DNA from 2 places in the Buttiauxella ferragutiae genome. Region 2 is predicted to be linked to the other one. Evidence: predicted binding sites of a transcription regulator. Region 2 holds the regulator's gene; the other holds the start of a gene.
What was found. Region 2 encodes PhoB, which activates phosphate uptake and scavenging genes when phosphate is short. Its sites were predicted from a motif close to CTGTCATAAAACTGNCNNAT; they were not measured.
Positions count from the first base shown of each region.

Region 1: the regulator PhoB is predicted to act here: its motif matches at 1,843-1,862, upstream of pstS (phosphate ABC transporter substrate-binding protein PstS).

Region 1 is NZ_CP093332.1:14,604-18,031, reverse strand. Features, by position in the region: gene pstC (phosphate ABC transporter permease PstC) at 1-634, opposite strand, end outside; gene pstS (phosphate ABC transporter substrate-binding protein PstS) at 714-1,754, opposite strand; gene MNO13_RS00075 (amidohydrolase) at 2,084-3,428, opposite strand, start outside.
Region 2 is NZ_CP093332.1:4,173,070-4,176,497, reverse strand. Features, by position in the region: gene sbcD (exonuclease subunit SbcD) at 1-672, opposite strand, end outside; gene phoB (phosphate response regulator transcription factor PhoB) at 864-1,553, shown strand; gene phoR (phosphate regulon sensor histidine kinase PhoR) at 1,576-2,874, shown strand.

The sequences.
Region 1 (3,428 bases), 1.1 Mb from region 2:
ATGTGGTGCAGCCAATACCATAGGCTGACTCTTTCATCATCACAGGAGTTTGTTCGAATACATCGCGCATAACCGCCGCAATGTACGGAATGATCATGATTGCCAGAATGACGCCTGCGGCAAGAATACCAATACCGAACGCCGGGCCGGAGAACAGCTCGCCAACAATCGGCACAGAAGAAAGCACGTTGCCGACAGGTTCCTGGAAGTACTTCGCAAACAGCGGAGCAAAGATGAACAAGCCCCACATGCCGTACACAATACTTGGAATTGCCGCCAGCAGTTCGATGGCGATACCCAACGGGCGACGCAACCAGTTCGGTGCCAGTTCTGTCAGGAACAATGCGATACCAAAACTGACTGGCACAGCAATTAACAGCGCGATAAACGAGGTTACCAGCGTGCCGTAAATCGGCACCAGTGCACCGTAAATATCGTTAGGAGCATCCCACTCTTTCGTCCACAGGAACGAGAAACCAAACTTCTGAATGCTCGGCCAGGAGGAGATAATTAGGGAGATGATGATGCCGCCAAGAAGAAATAGCACAATCAGCGCAGCCAGTTTTACCAGCGCGCTGAAAATGACATCACCTTGTTTGCCAGGGGACTTGAACGTCGGCTTACTTACCGCCATAGCTTACTCTTTGTAGTGTTGGGTTGACCCGGCGTAAGTTACTCTATACACCGGGTTTTATCACCCGAGCTTTAAAAAATTAGTACAGCGCTTTACCGGAGCTGTCTTTTACGTTGGTCTTCCATGCAGCACGAACCTGCTCAACCACGGAATCTGGCAGGGAAGCATAATCCAGCTCGTTAGCCTGTTTTGCACCCTCTTTATAAGCCCAGTCGAAGAACTTCAGCACTTCAGCACCTTGCTCTGGGTTCTTCTGCTCTTTGTGAACCAGGATGAAGGTCGTGGACGTGATTGGCCACGCAGCCTCACCTTTCTGGTTAGTCAGATCCTGAGCGAAGGTTTTGCTCCAGTCCGCGCCTTTAGCCGCGTTAGCAAAGTTTTCTTCAGAAGGGGCTACCGGCTTGCCATCAGCGGAAACCAGTTTGGTATAAGCCAGGTTGTTCTGCTTAGCGTAAGCATATTCAACATAACCGATTGAACCAGGCAGACGCTGTACGAAGGCTGCGATGCCGTCATTACCTTTGCCGCCCAAACCTGTCGGCCAGTTTACCGTTGAGCCTGCACCCACTTTAGTTTTCCACTCTTCGTTCACTTTCGCCAGGTAGCTGGTGAAGACGAAAGAAGTACCGGAACCGTCAGCGCGACGCACAACAGCGATGTTTTGTGATGGCAGTTTCATGCCTGGGTTGAGTTTAGCGATAGCTGCATCATCCCATTTTTTGATTTTGCCCAGGTAGATGTCACCCAGTGTTGCACCGTCGAGCACCAGCTCACCGGATTTCACGCCCGGCAGGTTGACTGCCAGAACAACACCGCCGATAACAGTCGGGAACTGGAACAGCCCTTCTTGTTGCAGTTTGTCGTCAGCCAGTGGGGCATCAGACGCACCGAAATCAACAGTGTTAGCAATGATTTGTTTAACGCCACCGGAGGAGCCGATACCCTGGTAATTTACTTTGTTACCAGTTGATTTATTGTAGGTATCTGCCCATTTGGCATACACCGGCGCAGGGAAGGTTGCACCGGCACCAGTCAGGCTTGCAGCGGCGTTTGCGCCAAAAGCAGTCAGGGATAAGGTCGCGGCGACAACAGTTGCGACAGTGGTACGCATAACTTTCATAATGTCTCCTGCAGAGGTGAACGTAAATCGTTGTTTAGTGAATGCAGGATAGAAAATAGGACAGTTTAGTGACAGTTAAATGTACGAAATATGACAGTTTTATGACAGCATCCTGCAACCAGAACACCAACAAATAAAACCATTTAAAATCAATCAATTGATATCAATAACAACAATCACTTTGTCGAAGATTATTTTTGTGTGACAGATAGAATTGTAGTTGAAGATGACAGTTTGTCATAAAAGCCGTGAACAGAGCTTCTGCCATGACAGCGAAAAAAGAGCCGCCAAATGGCAGCTCTTGTAACGGCTGTGACAATCAACCCAACCTAGTTGCCGCGATACACCTGTTGGCCTTCGAACATCGTCCACAGAACTTTTGCATCCCTGAGGCTTTCAATGCTGGCTTTCTCCAGATTGCGATCAAACAGCACGAAGTCCGCACTCTTGCCTACAGCAATGGAGCCAATCTCTTTATCACGACCAATCACTTTCGCCGCATTGATGGTATAGGCCTGCAACATCGCTGCCCGGTCGATCTTTTCACTATCTGGAGGAAGCTCACCCAGTTCCCCTTTACGCGTCACTGCAGTGTAAATTGCCAGTAACGGATTAGGGCTGGAGACCGGCCAGTCGCTGGCTCCCGCAATTAAGGCGTGATGGCGGTATAAGTCCCCAGCCGGATAGAGATGTGTTAATAATGGTGCCGGAACTTTTCCTTCCAGCATGGTAGTTGTCGCACCATCACTATCTATACCAGCCCACAACAGTTGCATTGATGCCGCCACGTTAAGTTGCTGGAAGCGTGGAAGACTTTCCGGGCTGACCACTTCAAGGTGGGTAATGCTGTGCAAAATATTGCTGTTACCGTTCGCTTTGCGGGTACAGGCAACGGCATCCAGTGATTCCTGAACCGCACGGTCACCGATGGCATGGAAATGCACAATCATGTTTTCGGCATCAGCCTTAGCAATCAGCTGGCAATACTTCGCCTTGTCGAGCGTATCGTTACCGCTGTACCCTGGTCGATTAAGATAAGGCTGGCTCAGCTTCGCCGTTTGAGAAGGGTATTCGATTACGCCATCCTGGAAGATTTTAATGCCCATCAGTTTGACATCAGGCGTCTGCGAGAATTGTTCTCTGATCGCAGCAATATCATCAATGGTGGCAGGAGAAGCGTTGATATTGACCAATGCCAGTCCGGTCATATGGCCGGTTAATTTACCGGCTTTTGCCAGAGCGGTATAAGCCGGAAGCACGCCTAAATCATTGCGCCCAGGGCTTGCATTAAACATCGGTGACAGCGGGCGAGTATTGCTCAGTGGCTCCATCCAGGCCGTTAACCCAAAACTGTTCATTACATCCGCTCCCGCTATAACAGCGCGGGAAAGTTTGGCGTCATCCATAGGTGGAATAGAACCCATTACATGGTCCCATGCGCCTTCCGTCATGAAGCCGGTTATTTTACCGTCTGGCGTTAATATCGTTCCAGATTTTATATTGGCATCTGCCTTCTCAAGCGTTTCGGCGGTAATACCCGATTTAATTAGCATCGCCTGGTTAGCCCAACCGGTATGAGCATCTGCTCCCGCTAATACCACAGGGATGTTTTTATATTCTGGCGAATTAAACACGCTATCCAGCAGTGGTATATTATCCCAATAACTTAGCGGT
Region 2 (3,428 bases):
CAGGGCAATGTAATCGGCATCCGGGAAATGCTGCGCCGGGAAAGCGTCGAGTGTGCCAATATAGATGTCACGCACGGCGTCACTTTTCGTCACGCCGACGGTGGTTAAATGCCCGGTGGCGATAATTGGCAACTGCGCGTCAGCGCGCAGAACGCAAGCGGCGCTAAAACACTGCTGATAATGTTCACCGATCGCTTCCATTAATGAACGCTGCTTTTCATGGCCGGATAAACCCGCCAGACTGTTTTGAATATCGCGTGGCCGCAGAAAGGGAATGGGGCAGAGAATAGCGCCAGGCGCGCCATCTTTCGTATTCAGCACAATTGCCTGCTGGCTGGTATCGTGGCGTGCGCTGGCGACGACATAAGTGTTAAGACACGCCATCAGTTCACGGGACTCGTTCAATGTGGCAACTGAGTCATGGTTACCGGCGAGCACCACCAGTGAGCAGCCGGTAGACTGGAGTTGCACCACAAAGCGGTTATACAGTTCTCGCGCATAGCTTGGTGGCGAGCCAGTATCAAAAATATCGCCCGCGACGATTATTGCATCCACATCATGTTCAACGGCAGCTTTCAGCAGCCATTCAAGAAAAGCCTGATGCTCCGGCCCGCGGCTTTTGGTATAAAAATTTTGACCAAGGTGCCAGTCTGATGTGTGAATTATGCGCATAACCTGTCCGGTGGCTTAAAAGCGAGGCCTCGATTATAAGGGGGCGAGGCGGAAAACGGCATAGGTCTCTGTGTCATAAATCAAATTGATGAGTCACTAAACAGTCATGTTTTTCATAAATCTGTCATAAATCTGACGCATAATGGCGCCGCATTGAAACAACTATAATTATTCCTTGAGCAGGGCGAATCATGGCGAAGCGTATTTTAGTCGTAGAAGATGAAGCTCCAATCCGTGAAATGGTGAGCTTTGTGCTTGAGCAAAACGGTTTTCAGCCTGTAGAAGCGGAAGATTATGACAGTGCAGTGAATCTGCTTATCGAACCCTTCCCGGACCTGATTTTACTGGACTGGATGTTGCCAGGCGGCTCGGGTATTCAGTTTATCAAGCACCTGAAGCGTGAAGCATTGACGCGGGAAATCCCGGTAATGATGCTGACAGCACGAGGTGAAGAAGAAGATCGCGTGCGTGGCCTGGAAGTTGGTGCCGATGACTATATTACCAAGCCGTTTTCACCGAAGGAGCTGGTGGCGCGCATTAAAGCTGTGATGCGCCGAATCTCTCCGATGGCGGTGGAAGAGGTTATTGAGATGCACGGGCTGAGCCTTGACCCTTCATCGCATCGCGTGATGACCGGTGAAAACCCGCTGGACATGGGCCCAACTGAATTTAAGTTATTACACTTCTTTATGACGCATCCGGAACGGGTATATAGCCGTGAACAGTTGCTTAACCATGTATGGGGCACCAATGTGTATGTCGAAGACAGAACAGTGGACGTACATATCAGGCGGTTGCGTAAAGCGCTCGAGCATAGCGGGCATGATCGAATGGTACAAACAGTACGCGGTACGGGTTATCGGTTCTCAACCCGCTTTTAGTTCCTTATCAGGAGAGTGACGCGTGCTGGAACGGCTGTCATGGAAAAGGTTGGTGATGGAGCTGCTGCTCTGTTGCTTACCTGCTGTCATCTTGGGCCTTATTTTTGGCTATTTACCCTGGTTTTTATTACTGGCGGTCACAGGACTGCTGGTTTGGCATTTCTGGAATTTGCTTCGTTTGTCGTGGTGGTTGTGGGTTGATCGCAGTATGACACCGCCCCCTGGTCGCGGGAGCTGGGATCCGTTGTTATACGGTCTTCATCAAATGCAGCTGCGTAATAAAAAACGCCGTAAAGAATTAGGCAATTTAATCAAACGCTTTCGCAGCGGCGCGGAATCACTGCCCGATGCGGTAGTGCTGACTACCGAAGAAGGGACCATTTTTTGGTGTAACGGGCTGGCCCAACAGTTGCTGGGGTTACGCTGGCCGGACGATAACGGGCAGAACATCCTTAACTTGCTGCGTTACCCTGAATTTACCCGCTATTTGACGCAAAAAGATTTCGCCCGGCCGTTGACGCTGGTGCTTAACAATGGCCGTCATCTGGAATTCCGTGTGATGCCATACAGCGACGAGCAGTGGCTGATGGTGGCACGTGATGTCACGCAGATGCACCAACTGGAAGGGGCGCGACGTAACTTTTTTGCCAACGTTAGCCATGAACTGCGTACTCCGTTGACGGTACTGCAAGGTTATCTGGAGATGATGCAGGATCAGGCGCTTGAAGGGCCTCTGCGCGACAAGGCTCTGGGCACCATGCGCGAGCAAACTTCGCGGATGGAAGGTCTGGTGAAACAGCTTTTGACGCTATCTAAAATTGAAGCGGCACCGGCAATGGTGCTCAATGAAAAGATTGATGTGCCACTGATGCTGCGTGTGGTGGAGCGAGAAGCGCAAACCCTGAGTCAGCAAAGGCAGACGCTAAAGTTCGATATTGATCCCTCACTCAAAGTCTTCGGTAATGAAGAACAGCTACGTAGCGCGATTTCAAACCTGGTGTACAACGCGGTAAACCATACGCCGGAAGGGACGCAAATTACCGTGAGCTGGAAACGGGTCGCGGGTGGTGTGGGCTTTAGCGTGGCAGATACTGGTCCTGGTATTTCTGCGGAACATATCCCACGCCTGACCGAGCGGTTCTATCGAGTGGATAAAGCGCGTTCAAGGCAAACAGGTGGTAGTGGGTTAGGCCTGGCAATAGTGAAACATGCGTTAAGCCATCACGATGCGCGTCTGAATATCGAAAGCCAGCCAGGGAAAGGTTCCACGTTTTCCTTTGTGTTGCCTGAGCGTTTAATCGTTAACGATAAAGTGCTGTAAGCCGCGTAAGTTATGACACTGATGACAAGTTTTTCGTAGATCGGATAAGCGAAGCGTCATCCGACACTTCTCTCTGTAACAACTGGCGCAAATGGTGGATGACGATATCGCTTATCTACCCTGCAAAACCCGTTTATCGCTGAATAGTGTCAAAATAACTTTCCACAGGTCAGCTTGCTGGCCTGTGTTTTTTTTGCCCACATGTAAATCAAAAAAGCTTAATTGGTGATATTTTAACCACACAAAAAACCATACAATTTTCTAATGTATAAACAAATCCACTGATTTTAAGTCTAATTTAAGGAGATCAATCTGGTTTTTGGATCCCTTCTTGCCTTCAAACGCTATAAGCGTTTTAATTGCGCCCCTGTGAATAGCAGACCGACTGGATTTGAGTGGTAATTCAAACAACTATTCTTCGCCACCGATCCCGGAAAGGATTTTCCGCTGTCGTTACTGCCAATCACCGCTTTTATGCCGATGTATGACTGTCTAAGGATTGGCAAATACACGCATAAAAATTTGAATACTTACAACACCACACATCCACAGGC